Regions from separate parts of the Telluria sp. ZB4P34 genome, predicted to be linked through region 1. Evidence: predicted binding sites of a transcription regulator. Region 1 holds the regulator's gene; each other region holds the start of a gene.

Evidence for each region. Region 1 encodes sigma-54, which starts transcription at its own class of promoters, with help from an activator protein. Its sites were predicted from a motif close to TGGCANGNAANCTGCTTT; they were not measured.
Region 2: AC56KL_RS17385 (PEP-CTERM sorting domain-containing protein) is a predicted target of sigma-54. The motif match lies at 1,560-1,577, and genes of this name have one in related genera.
Region 3: AC56KL_RS12265 (PEP-CTERM sorting domain-containing protein) is a predicted target of sigma-54. The motif match lies at 1,677-1,694, and genes of this name have one in related genera.
Region 4: AC56KL_RS13785 (PEP-CTERM sorting domain-containing protein) is a predicted target of sigma-54. The motif match lies at 1,445-1,462, and genes of this name have one in related genera.

Annotation. Positions count from the first base shown of each region.
Region 1 covers NZ_JCASIF010000032.1:1,130-4,567, reverse strand. Annotated here, with positions in the region: gene lptA (lipopolysaccharide transport periplasmic protein LptA) at 1-549, shown strand, start outside; gene lptB (LPS export ABC transporter ATP-binding protein) at 546-1,328, shown strand; gene AC56KL_RS23075 (RNA polymerase factor sigma-54) at 1,328-2,791, shown strand; gene hpf (ribosome hibernation-promoting factor, HPF/YfiA family) at 2,850-3,203, shown strand; gene AC56KL_RS23065 (enoyl-CoA hydratase/isomerase family protein) at 3,353-3,438, shown strand, end outside.
Region 2 covers NZ_JCASIF010000011.1:97,125-100,562, forward strand. Annotated here, with positions in the region: gene argF (ornithine carbamoyltransferase) at 1-72, shown strand, start outside; gene AC56KL_RS17380 (argininosuccinate synthase) at 204-1,436, shown strand; gene AC56KL_RS17385 (PEP-CTERM sorting domain-containing protein) at 1,606-2,220, shown strand; gene AC56KL_RS17390 (SDR family oxidoreductase) at 2,358-3,077, opposite strand; gene murB (UDP-N-acetylmuramate dehydrogenase) at 3,094-3,438, opposite strand, start outside.
Region 3 covers NZ_JCASIF010000006.1:19,047-22,484, reverse strand. Annotated here, with positions in the region: gene AC56KL_RS12270 (S41 family peptidase) at 1-1,530, shown strand, start outside; gene AC56KL_RS12265 (PEP-CTERM sorting domain-containing protein) at 1,762-2,478, shown strand; gene AC56KL_RS12260 (methyl-accepting chemotaxis protein) at 2,634-3,438, shown strand, end outside.
Region 4 covers NZ_JCASIF010000007.1:100,551-103,988, reverse strand. Annotated here, with positions in the region: gene AC56KL_RS13800 (methyl-accepting chemotaxis protein) at 1-260, shown strand, start outside; gene AC56KL_RS13795 (energy transducer TonB) at 357-686, shown strand; gene AC56KL_RS13790 (YXWGXW repeat-containing protein) at 847-1,287, shown strand; gene AC56KL_RS13785 (PEP-CTERM sorting domain-containing protein) at 1,507-2,034, shown strand; gene AC56KL_RS13780 (carbohydrate binding domain-containing protein) at 2,223-3,438, shown strand, end outside.

The DNA of each region.
Region 1 (3,438 bases):
GCCGCCTGCCTCACCCTGGCCGCCTTCGGCGCCTCGGCGGAGCGCGCCGATTCGCTCAAGCAGGCCGTGATCAACTTCGATACGCTCGACGTGGACGAAGTCACCCAGACCCGCATCGCCACCGGCAACGTCGTCGTCACCCGCGGCACGTTGGTGCTCAAGGCCGACCGCGCCCTGGTGAAGGAATCGCCGGAAGGCTATATGACGGTGACCCTCACCGCCAGCAACGGCAAGCTGGCGACCTTCCGCCAGAAGCGCGACGGCGGCCCCGACCTGTGGGTGGAGGGCCAGGCCCAGAAAATCGAATACGACGAGCGCGCCGAGCTGGTCAAGCTGTTCACCAATGCCGAAGTGCGCGAACTGGAGAACGGCCGCATGACCAACGAGATCAAGGGGCCATTCGTCTCCTACGACAACCGCCGCGAAGTGGCGCAGGTGCGCAACGACGCCAGCGGCACCAGCAAGGTGGGCGGCGGGCGCGGCACCCTGATCATCGCGCCGCGCAGGCCTTCAACTGCGACGGCGCCAGCCGAGGGCGCAAAGCAATGACGGCATCGATGACGGCGGCGCAGGCCACGGCGCGCGAAGGCTGCAGCACCCTGCTGGTCAAGGGCCTGCAGAAGAGCTACGGCAAGCGCCTGGTGGTGCGCGACGTCTCGTTGCAGGTCGAGTGCGGCGAAGTGGTCGGCCTGCTCGGCCCCAATGGCGCCGGCAAGACCACCTCGTTCTACATGATCGTGGGCCTGGTGCCGTCCGATGCCGGCACCATCGACATCAACGGCACCGACATCTCCAGCCTGCCGATCCACCGGCGCGCGGTGCTGGGCCTGTCCTACTTGCCGCAGGAAGCCTCGGTGTTCCGGAAGCTGACGGTGGAGGAGAACATCCGCGCGGTGCTGGAACTGCAGCGGGTGGACGGCAAGCCGCTGGGCAAGGACCAGATCAACGAGCGCCTCGACACCCTGCTGGCCGAACTGCAGATCGAGAAGCTGCGCGAGAACCCGGCGCTGTCGCTGTCGGGCGGCGAGCGGCGCCGGGTGGAGATCGCGCGCGCGCTGGCGACCAACCCGCGCTTCGTCCTGCTGGACGAACCCTTCGCGGGCGTGGACCCGATCGCGGTGATCGAGATCCAGCGCATCGTGCGCTTCCTGAAGGAGCGCAACATCGGCGTCCTGATCACCGACCACAACGTGCGCGAGACGCTCGGCATCTGCGACCGCGCCTACATCATCAACCAGGGCGCGGTGCTGGCCTCGGGCCGCCCCGACGACATCATCGCCGACGAATCCGTCCGGCGCGTCTACCTCGGCGAACACTTCAGGATGTAATGAAACAATCCCTGCAGCTCCGCACCTCGCAGCATCTCGCGCTCACGCCGCAACTGCAGCAGTCGATCCGCCTGCTGCAGCTGTCCACGCTCGAACTGCAGGCCGAGATCGAGCAGATCCTGCATGACAACCCGCTGCTCGAACGGCTCGACGATCCGCTCGACCGCTCGGTGCGCCTGCTGGCCGACGGCGCGATCAACAACGCGCCCGCCAATGGCGAAGCGCCGCAGCCGGGCCAGCAGGAGGAGCAGGCCAAGCCCGAGGCCGAAGGCCACGAGGAGGGCCTTGAGGCCGAACGCGGCGAGTCCGAAGGGGACTGGGGCAGCGAGGGCGGCGGACGCGGCGACGGCGACGAGGACGGCCGTCCGCAGCTGGAAGCCGACTCCATCACGCTGCGCGAGCACCTGGCGGAGCAGATCCGCCTGAGCGCCTGCAGCGCGCGCGACCGCGCACTGGCCGAACTCGTGATCGATGCGCTCGACGACAACGGCTACCTGGACGAGCCGCTGGACGAGATCCATGCGCGCCTGCCGCAGGAACTCGAGATCGGGATGGACGAGCTGCGCTGCGCGCTGGCGCTGGTGCAGAGCCTGGACCCGGTCGGCGTCGGTGCGCGCAGCGCGGCCGAATGCCTGGCGCTGCAGATCCGCCGCATGCCGGGCGTGCCCCTGGTGACGCGGCGCCTCGCCCTGAAGATCGTCGAGGGTTACCTGACCTGGTTCGCGCAGCGCGAATACACCAAGCTCAAAAAGGCGCTCGACTGCGACGACGAGGACCTGCGCGAAGTGCAGGCCGTGGTCCGCCAGTGCAATCCGCATCCCGGCGCGGCTTTTGGCGCGGGCGTGTCGGATTTCGTGGTGCCGGACGTGATCGTGCGCCGCTCCAAGAACGGCTGGCAGGTAGCACTGAACCCGGAAGTGATGCCGAAGCTGCGCGTGAACTCCCTGTACGCCAACCTGCTCAAGGGCGGAAAGAGCGAAAGCCAGATGGGCGCGCAGCTGCAGGAAGCGAAGTGGCTGATCAAGAACATGCGCCAGCGTTTCGATACGATCCTGCGTGTCGCCGAGGCAATCGTCGAGCGTCAGCGCAACTTTTTCAGCCACGGCGCCGTCGCCATGCGCCCTCTTGTTTTACGCGAGATAGCTGATACACTAGGCCTACACGAGAGCACGATTTCTCGTGTCACAACGCAGAAATACATGCTGACCCCGCACGGCATGTTCGAGCTGAAGTACTTCTTCGGAAGCCATGTCGCCACCGAAGCGGGGGGAGAAGCCTCCTCGACGGCGATCCGCGCTCTCATAGCGCAATTGACAGGAGCAGAAGACCCTAGGAATCCTCTATCCGACAGCAAGATCGCGGAGATGCTCGGGGAACAAGGTATGGTCATTGCGCGCCGGACGGTTGCCAAGTACCGCGAAGCGCTCAAGATTCCGCCCGTCAGCCTCCGCAAATCCCTGTAAAGCTACTGCCCACTCTCACCTTGTGGCGCGGGCAGGGCACCTTCCCAAAGGAGTGTGTATGAACCTCACCATCAGCGGCCACCATCTCGAAGTCACCCCCGCCATCCGTGAATACGTTCAGAATAAGCTCGAGCGCATCACCCGCCATTTCGACCATGTGATCGACACCCACGTGTTCCTCGCCATCGATAACCTCACTGAAAAAGAGAAACGGCAGAAAGCCGAAATCAATTTGCAGGTATCCGGCAAGATTTTGCATGTCGCCAGTGCGGCGCAAGACCTCTATGCGGCGATCGACACGCTCATGGACCGGCTGGACAGGCAGGTTCTAAAACACAAATCCATGCTGCAAGACCATAACCACGTGGCGCACAAGCGCCTTCCGGACATCGGAGAAGCTGAAGCCGCGTAACGCAGTTCCTGCGAACGGGCTGTAGCACAACAGCAAGGGCGTCTGAGGGGGCGCCCTTTTTGCGTTTGTAAGGCCTGTTATTTTTCTCCGCTTCCGGATTTGTACAAATGTTCTGTAGAATGCATGTCTTTTCGATCACAGACATTGCCATGACCGAATACGTCCTGACCCGCGTCGCCAACCGCACCGGCGTCATTACGCTCGACCGGCCGAAAGCCCTGAACTCCCTCTCGCT
Region 2 (3,438 bases), on a different contig from region 1:
GCGGAAAACCGCCTGCACGTGCAGAAGGCCCTGATCGAATACCTGCTGCTCGGCCGGATCGAAGACAAATAATCGAAGTCACCAAGCCGCATTACGATTTTTTCACCCACCACAACCATTAGTTTGATCGTCGGCCCCGTTGTGTTTCACAGCGGGCCGGCTGACCATCCCGACCCCACCTCCCCTCCACACTGGAATCTTCCATGAGCGACATTAAAAAAGTAGTCCTCGCCTACTCCGGCGGCCTCGACACCTCCGTCATCCTGAAGTGGCTGCAAGACCACTACAACTGCGAGATCGTCACCTTCACCGCCGACCTCGGCCAGGGCGAAGAGCTGGAGCCGGCGCGCGCCAAGGCGATCAAGTTCGGCATCAAGCCGGAGAACATCTACATCGACGACGTGCGCGAGGAATTCGTGCGCGACTTCGTGTTCCCGATGTTCCGCGCCAATACCGTGTATGAAGGCGAATACCTGCTGGGCACCTCGATCGCCCGTCCGCTGATCGCCAAGCGCCTGATCGAGATCGCCAACCAGACCGGCGCCGACGCGATCTCGCACGGCGCCACCGGCAAGGGCAACGACCAGGTGCGCTTCGAGCTGGGCGCCTATGCGCTGAAACCCGACGTCAAGATCATCGCGCCGTGGCGCGAGTGGGACCTGCTGTCGCGCGAGAAGCTGCTCAAGTACGCGGAAGACGCGGGCATCGAGATCGACATGAAGCACAAGAACGGCGGCGCGCCCTACTCGATGGACGCCAACCTGCTGCACATCTCCTTCGAAGGCCGCCACCTGGAGAATCCGAGTGCGGAAGCCGAGGAATCGATGTGGCGCTGGACCGTGTCGCCGGAGCAGGCGCCGAACGAAGCCGAGTATCTCGACATCGAATACGAAGGGGGCGACATCGTGGCCCTGAACGGCAAGCGCATGAGCGCGGCCGAAGTGTTGACGGAACTCAACCGCCTGGGCGGCAAACATGGCATCGGCCGCCTCGACCTGGTGGAGAACCGCTACGTCGGCATGAAGTCGCGCGGCTGCTACGAGACCCCGGGTGGCGCCATCATGCTCAAGGCCCACCGCGCGATCGAATCGATCACCCTGGACCGCGAAGTGGCGCACCTGAAGGACGACCTGATGCCGCGCTACGCCAGCCTGATCTATAACGGCTACTGGTGGGCGCCGGAGCGCGTCGCGCTGCAGACCCTGATCGACCACACCCAGAAGACCGTCAACGGCTGGGTGCGCGTGAAGCTCTACAAGGGCAACGTAATCGTGGTGTCGCGCGATTCGAAGACCGATTCGCTGTTCGACATGAACATCGCGACCTTCGACGAGGACGGCGGCGCCTACAACCAGGCCGATGCGGGTGGCTTCATCAAGCTCAACGCATTGCGCATGCGTATTGCGGCCAAGGCGCGCGCCAAGCGCGGCCAGTAAGCTCTCGATTCTTTATAAAAACCGCCTTCGGGCGGTTTTTTTGTGTCGGAAATCCTTACATATGGATCGGGCTAAAAATAATGCCATGAGTTAAGCCATTGATAAATTTCAATAAATGATTCTTGGTACAAATATTGCTTAGTGAAAAGAAACTCAACCAGGAGACATCATGCTCACCCTTTCCCGCCTCGCCCTTTCGCTGCTCGCTTCATGCGCCTTCATGTCCGCCAGCCAGGCAGGCACCATCATCGATACCGGCGGAGCACCCGGTTCTTACTATGGCAACCCGAGTCTAATCAGCTGGCAATGGCTGGGTATTGAATTTTCGCTGGATAAGGATTACACGATCACCGGTATCAACGGCTGGATGAGTTCGCCGCAAGGCGGCCAAGTGCAGGTGAACATCGCCAGTCTTGCCGACGGCAAACCTGCAAACACCCTGTACTCTGGCAACATCGCCGTCGCCGCCGGCATGGACCAGGCATGGGCCGGTGTTTCTGGACTTGCCTGGAACTTGAATGCTGGCAGCTATGCCATGACCTTCACCACGCCAGGGGGTTTCGTTGGCTCGATGGGTGCTGCCGAAGTGCCGCTCAACACCCAGCGCTGGTTCGCCGACGAAAACCATGTCTGGCACAGCTGGCCGGGCAGCCTGGGCCTGCAGGTGTTCGGCGACGAGACCGGCGCTGGCGACGTGCCGGAACCCGCTTCGATCGCACTGATGGGCGTCGCCCTGGCCGGACTTGCCGCCAGCCGCCGCAAGCGCGCGCGCCGGATGCAGTAAACGGGCTTCAGCCACATCGAAAGCCGCCTTCGCGCGGCTTTTCTTCACTGGCGCGGCAGTGTCGCCACGGGATTGGAAAATCAGGCGCATCCATTCCAGCAAGCGCGCCCGGCACGACCTCTACCCCACCTCACCGGCTAAGCCGCGCCATCGCGCAAGTCGTCCACTGGCTCCTTCCCGAAGCCCTTTGCCAGCAGGTAATCCACCAGCCGCCCCGCGCAGGCATCGGGCGCCACCAGCACCCCGCCGTCTTTCATGTCGACGAATCGCTGCCTGAGCGGAAAGCGCGCGTCCGGCGTCGCCCGGATCTCGGCCTGCATGTCGGTATCGATCACCCCAGGCGCCAGGCTGACGCAGCGCACCCGCGCATCGCCGTCGAGCGCCACCGCCCGTGCGTGCTGGTCGAGCGCTGCCTTGGTGGCGCAGTACACGCTCCAGCCCGGATAGGCGCTGCGTCCGGCCCCGCTCGACACATGCAGGATGCGCCGTTCGGCCTGCGGCGCGGCCCGCACGAAGGCGCTGGAGAGGGCCAGCGGCGCCGCCACGTTGATGACGGCCGCGCGCAGCGCCGCCGCCGGCTCCTGCTCGGCCAGGGCCCCCACGGGCGAGACCACGCCTGCATTGTTCACCAGCAGCACCGTGTCGGCGCCAGCCAGGAAACTGCTCAAGGCATGGCCCTCGAGCCAGGCCGCCAGCGCCGGGGCATCCCCCAGGTCGACCACGGCCTGCTCCATGCCCTCGCCGATTTCCGCATGCCCGCGCGCCAGCCCCAGCACCGGGATGCCGCGCGCCACCAGTTCCGCCGCGATTGCGGCGCCCAGGCCACGCGAGTGGCCGGTCACGACTGCCTTGATCATCGCACGCCTCCGTTCCTTAGATGAACACCGGTTCCGGCTCCAGTTCCACGCCATATTTCGCCGCCACGTCCGCCTGGATCGCGCGCGCCAGGCGCACCACGTCAGCTCCCTGCGCGCCGCCCAGGTTGACCAGCACCAGCGCCTGCTTCGGATACACGCCGGCCGCGCCCAGCGCCCGCCCCTTCCAGCCGCAGCGGTCGATCAGCCAGCCGGCGGCCAGCTTCTCGCTGCCGTCCGGCTGGGCGTGGTGCACCAGCTCGGGATGCTGCGCCAGCAAGCGCGCGCAATGCTCGCGCGACACCACCGGGTTCTTGAAGAAGCTGCCCGCGTTGCCGATCTCGGCCGGATCGGGCAGCTTGCG
Region 3 (3,438 bases), on a different contig from region 1:
GCCATCGACGACAAGCGCCTGTACATCCTCGAGTCCGACAACGGCCGCAGCGGTTCGCTCAGGACGCTCGAGATCTCGCGCAGCAGCCCGCAGCCGGAACTGTTCGTCGCCAACGTGCGCGAGTTCGGACTGAGCACGGACCGCAAGCACGTCTTCTACCGTACCTTCAATGCGGCCGGACCGGGCGAGATGGTGATCGTCGCTGCCGGCGCCAAGGCCCCGGCCGACGTGTCGAAGGCGCGCATCAAAATCGACGACTGGGCCGTCAGCACCAATCCGCGCCTGGAATGGAAGCAGATGTTCAACGACGCATGGCGCATGCACCGCGACTTCCTGTACGACGCCAACATGCGCGGCGTCGACTGGGTGGCCGTGCGCAACCGCTATGCCCCGCTGGTCGAGCGGGTCACCGACCGCGCCGAGCTGGACGACGTGCTCGGCATGATGGTGGGCGAAGTGGGCGCGCTGCACTCGCAGATCCGTCCGGGCGACGTGCGCCGCGCCACGGGCGAAGGCGTGCCGTCGAGCCTGGGCGCGGTGCTGTCGCGCGTGGCGGACGGCTTCCGCGTCGACCGCGTCTATCGCAGCGAACCGGAGCTGCCTTCCGAGCGCGGCCCGCTGTCGGCGCCCGACGTGGGAGTGAAGGAAGGCGACGTCATCACCGCCGTCAACGGCAAGTCGCTGATGGAAGCCCGCGACATCGCCGACCTGCTGCTGGACCAGGCCGACAAGCAGGTGCTGCTGCACGTGAAGAGCCAGGGCGCCGGGGCGGCCCGGCCGGTGATCGTCACGCCGGTCAACATGGTGCGCCACGCCAGCCTGCGCTACTCGGACTGGGAGCAGGGCAGGGCACGGCAGGCGGACCAGGCCTCCAAGGGTAGAATCGGCTACCTGCACCTGCGCGCCATGACGGCGCGCGACATCAACGCCTTTGCCCGCGACTTCTACGCCAACATCAACAAGGAAGGCCTGATCATCGACGTGCGCCGCAATAACGGCGGCAACATCGACAGCTGGATCATCGAAAAGCTGCTGCGCCGCTCGTGGGCATTCTGGAGCTCGAACGGCACCCTGCCGCAGTCGAACATGCAGAACACCTTCCGCGGCCACCTGGTGGTGCTGATGGACGAACTGACCTACTCGGACGGCGAAACCTTTGCCGCCGGCGTCAAGGCCCTGAAGCTCGGCCCGCTGGTCGGCAAGCGCACCGCCGGCGCCGGCGTCTGGCTCAGCGACGGCAACGGCCTGGCCGACAACGGCATGGCGCGCGTGGCGGAATTCGGCCAGTTCGCGGCCGATGGCGAGTGGCTGATCGAAGGCGTGGGCGTGGCGCCTGACATCGAGGTGGACAACCTGCCGCACGAGACCTTCGCAGGCCGCGACCGCCAGCTCGAAGTGGCGATCGACGTGCTCGAGAAGAAGATGAGGGAACAGCCGGTCAAGCCATGGAAGCCGGCCGCGATTCCGGCCTTGAAGCGGCATTGGGATGCAGGCGAATCCGGTAATAAAGTGTCGACGACGGGCCAATAAGCATTCTCGACAGGCAGGCAAAGGCTGCAATACGAACGCGGCCTTACCTGCACCGACATTAAATTTCCCGTCGAAAATTCTTACAGATAGTAAAGATTTGTTGGTTCGGCCTTGAAAAAGCCTTTAAAAATAATCACTTGTAGATCTGGTTCGCTTATTGCTTAGTGGATTGCCAGGACGATGCCAACAAGCATCCCATCCTTCAGCCCACTATCGAAAGGGACCATACCAATGCGTTTTCAATCAGTAATTGTTGCGTTCGTATTTGCCGTGGCTGCGCTTTCGCCGGCACGTGCTGCGATCATCACCACGACCTCGGTCGGTGTGCTAACCGATGGCTTCGACCATGTGAATATCTTCGGACAGGGGCTCGACCTTCGCGGCAAGGCGCTCACGCTGACAATCTCCTACGACACCGGGCTTAACACCACGACCCGGCAAGGGCTTGCCGTCCTCAGTGAAGGACTGGCGCCGTTTACCGTGACAGCGACCATCGGCGGCGTCAGTTTCGTCTCCACCGCCAGCCAGGCTGTCGATTTCAATTACACAGCCTTAAGTAACGGCGAACCTGACTGGACTTTTGGAACGTACAGCATGTACGCGGCGGCCATGGGAACGGACCCGGATGGCAGCGAGCGCCTGCCTGTTCCAATTACTGTCGATGTGCGACACTCCGTCAACGCGATCGGCAGTTTCACGACCGGCGCCCCAAGCTTTGACCAGGACTTCACCCATACGTATTCGGTTCCTGCGGGGCCCTATCCTGAGATTTCGCACCTCTACATTTCGACCCGGTTTGGCGGAGTGTTGAGCGCCGTGGCGCACCTGTCGGAATTCAGTATCACCATCGAACAGGAGGAGCAGGTGCCGGAGCCCGCCAGTGTCGGCCTGTTCGGAGCAGGTATCGGATGCCTGGTACTGATGCGTCGGCGAAAGCGCTCTGCATGAGCTTTAAGAAGCAAGCCATGGCGTAATGGGTGCTGCGGCAACAACATGCCGCTCACCCTGTCGTGACATTACCGCACTTGCATGTCATCTTTTTTCATCAGCCTGTCATAGTTAGTTTCTACAATGCAAGTATCTCGTCAACCCAGATACCTGCAATGCCACTCGCAAAGCTCCAGACCGGCACCAAGATCCTTGGCTCGTTCGGCATCGTTTTCTTTCTCATCCTCCTGCTCTCGGCCGTGGCCCTGTGGCGCATGCAGGCCAACGACGCGCTCACCGCCGATCTCGTGTATGACAAGCTGGCCAAGCAACAGCTGACATCGGACCTGCTCGGCATCGAGCGCCTGAACGGTTCGCGCACGCTGGCGATCGCACGCAGCGACAGCCTGGAACTGGCGGACTATTTCGGGGCCCAGCTGGCGGACGGCAAGAAGCGCGCCGTGGAAGTCCAGGCGAAGCTGGCCGCGCTGCCGCGGTCGGCGCGCGAAACCGCCTTGCTCGGCGAGGCGGCCAGGTACAAGGCGGCGCTGGAAAAAACCCAGGCCGCGCTGTTCCAGGCCAAGGAGTTCGGCCAGACCGGGGTGGTCGAGCAGCTCGTCAGCGGCGCCTGGGAGCAGGGCTACAAGGCCCATATCGGCGCGCTGGAAGCCCTGCTGGCCTTCGAGACCGGCGCGGCGCACGGCCTGGCCGAGGAGTCAAGCGCCGCCTCGACCGCCGGCAAATCGCTGGTGCTGGCCCTCGGCCTCGGTGCGCTCGGCGTCGGCGCGGCGCTTGCGTGGATGCTGACCCGGAACATCGTCGGTCCGCTGCAGCAGGCCGTCAGCCTGGCCGAGCAGGTGGCGCATGGCGATCTGCGCCCGGTGATACGGCATGGACGCACGGATGAAATCGGCCGCCTGTTCGATGCGCTCAACGGTATGACCGGCGGGGTGTCCGCCACCGTGTCCCAGGTACTCGCCG
Region 4 (3,438 bases), on a different contig from region 1:
GCGTCGTCAGCATCTTCAAGCTGAGCGAGGGCGAGCAGTACCAGGCGCAGGCCCCGGCCCCGGCCGCGGCCCCGGTCGCCGCCAGCACCGCCGTCGTGGTGCGCCCGGCAGCCGCCAAGCGTCCGGCACCGGCCTTGAGGAAGGCGGGCGTGAAGAAGCCTGCTGCATCGGCGTCGGCTGCCCCGGCCTCGCACGACGACGCGCCGGCCAAGCCGAAGAAAGCCGCCACTGTCGCCAGCGACGAGTGGGAAGAATTCTAAGAGAGAAAATGCCGGCCCCCGGACCGGCAGCAGTGAGACTGCGAACCTTAAACAAAACCTTATAGCCTTATTGGGGGAATGATGAAAAACCTGACCATGAAACTGATTGCCGCAATGTCCCTGGCCGCCGCCGCCGGCGCCTCCTTCGCCGCCGAAGTGCCGGCATCCTTTGACCCTAAGAAATGTGCGGTCGAATATCCGAAGGCCTCGCTGATGAACGAAGAGCAGGGTACGACCTCGGCATCCTTCCTGGTCAGCGCCGACGGCACCGTGACCGAGTCGAAGCTGGACAAGTCGAGCGGTTTCAAGAACCTGGACCGCGCAGCCCTGAAAGGCCTGTCGTCGTGCAAGTTCAAGCCGGGCACCAAGGACGGTGCACCTGCAGCGACCTGGACTAAGGTCGACTACGCCTGGAAGCTGGACTGATCTCTTCCGCTCCGAAAAAGCCGGCATTGCCGGCTTTTTTTTCGTCCTCGGTTACATTTTCATAGCAGCATGTTTCGATTGTAAGCAGGTTTTTCATTTCTCCCGTGCGTGCTTGAGGCTGGTTATAGTGGTCTCAACACAAACCGACAGGAGAACCACCATGAAGAGCATTCTTGCCGCTACCGCAGCTGTCCTGATCAGTACCGCAGCCTTCGCGCCGGTCCAGGCGCAGGCCCAGGGGCGCACTGAAGTAATCGTGGTGCGCGAAGCGCCGCCGCCGCTGCGCCGTGAAGCGATCCCGCAAGCCCGTCGCGGCTATGAGTGGGTGCCGGGCTACTGGGCCTATAATGGCCGCCGCTACGTGTGGGAACGCGGTCACTACGAGCGTGTGCGGGCTGGCTATGTCTACCAGCAGCCGGTGTGGCGCCAGGACCGTAACGGCTGGTACCTCGACCGCGGCGGCTGGGTTCGCGACAACCACCGCCTGGCCCGCCGCGACCGTGACGGCGACGGTGTCCGCAACCGCTTCGACCGCGACCGTGACGGAGACGGCGTCCCGAACCGCCACGACGCCCGTCCGAACAATGCGAACCGCTATTAAGCGCGCTTGAGCTGGAACCCGAACCGCCTGCAATGCAGGCGGTTTTTCGTTCTGGGCCGCTGTAATGACAAGCTCCTGTCGAACGTCTTTACACCTCGTGCGCGGCAATCCTTGTGCCGTCTGGATAAGTCCATGAATTTTTGAAAAGTTTTCATTTTGGCATGGTAATTGCATATGCGGGAACCTGCGCACCTTCGCGTACTAACCAGGACTCCTACCATGTTCAATACTCTCGGTAAGAAAATCTGCGCTTTTGCTCTCTTCGTACTGGCGACATCGGCAAATGCGGGGCTGATGCGGGTCGGCTTCAACATCAGCGACGGCAGCATGTTCGGCCCGGATTATGGCCAGGGTTCCTTCATCTACGATACCGCCAAGCTGACGCAACCCGCTCCTGAAGCGACTTTCCGCGCGCCGCTCGAAAGCCTCGACCTGCACTTCGACTTTGGCGAGTTCACCACATCGTTCGTTAAGTCTGATGTGACGGCCCATTTCGAGATTGACGCCAGCAATATCGTTAGGGACATTAATTTTTTCGGAACGAATGCGGATGGCGTGAGGATCGAATTCGGGAGCTCGCCATTTGTCAGCAAGGTCAGCGGTGAGTTCGGCTCACGCACCGTGGTGTATTTCGTCGAAAGCATCACGCCCGTGACGCCGCAGGCGGATGTTCCAGAACCTGCAAGCCTCGGCCTCGTCGGCCTGGGGCTGCTCGGACTTGCCGGAATTCGCCGCAAGCAGCGCTGAGCGACAGGCTCTCCGGTCTCGACCCGCTACGGCGGGTTTTTTCGTTTACACCGCGTAAGACCCTGGCGGCTCGGCGAAGCGCACACATCGCGCAGAAAGTTAACTTGGAAACGATTCCAAACCTGTTTATTATTTGATCGCTACAAGATTTCTCCCATGGCGCAGTTAAAGATAATCAGGAGACACGGATGTTCCAATATAGATATCGTTTCGCCATCGCCAGCATCGCCTTTCTACTCAGCGCCTGTGGAGGCAGCGGCCGCTCCTCGCCGCCGCCAGTGGCAACGACGCCCCCGCCTGTGCTACCCGCACCGGACCCGGCCCTCGTCTGGAGCGACGACTTCAACGGCGCCGCACTCGACACCACGAAGTGGGGCTACCAGCTGGGCAATGGTGCGAACATTGGCAACCCTGGCTGGGGTAACAATGAGCTGCAGTACTACACGGACCGGTCGGAGAACGTGCGCGTCGAGGGCGGCAACCTGATCATTACCGCGCGCAAGGAACCGGTGATCGGCACGACTGCCGGCGGTAACGCAGGCCAGACCTTCACATGGTCTTCCGCGCGCATCCGCACCGCCGGCAAATTCAGTCGCACCTACGGCAAGATCGAATTCCGCGCCAAGCTGCCGGTGGGCAAAGGCCTGTGGCCGGCAGTCTGGATGCTACCCGAAGATAATGTCGGCAATCCCTACGCAAGTTGGGCGGCCAATGGCGAGATCGACATCATGGAAGGGATGGGGAGCAAGCCGACCAAGATCGCCCAGACACTCCATTACGGCGGGATGTGGCCGCGCAATATCTACACGGGCCAGGAGGCAACCATCGCCAACGGCGGCACCGTCAGCGAGTGGCACACCTACACGCTGGAATGGCGCTCAAACGAAATCAAGTGGTCGATCGACGGCGTCGTCACCGCGACGCAGACGAAATGGTGGAGCTCGAACGTCAATCCGCCGGATAGCGACGATGATCTGAATCCCTGGCCAGCTCCGTTCGACAAGCCGTTCTACCTCTTGATCAATCTCGCAGTCGGCGGCAATTTCGACGGCAATCCGGACGCCACGACGCCCGACAAGGCCGAGATGGCGATCGACTATATCCGCTGGTCCTCGCTGCCCGACGAAAAGCGCGATCCCGGTCCGCGCCCGGAGATGAAATATCCGTGGACACCGGCGACGACGGTTGCCCGTCCCGCAGTCAACGGCAACCTGGTTTACAACCCCTCGTTCGACTGGACCGCGACCAACGCCATCGTCGCGCAGAACCCGGATGTGGAGACCATCGCAGGCGCCAGTAATTCCTATTTCTGGAACCTGTTCAAACTGAATGGCGAAGCCAACGCGAGTAACGACGGCGGGGCGCTCAAGATCGACATCACGAACCCCGGCGCCGAAATCTGGA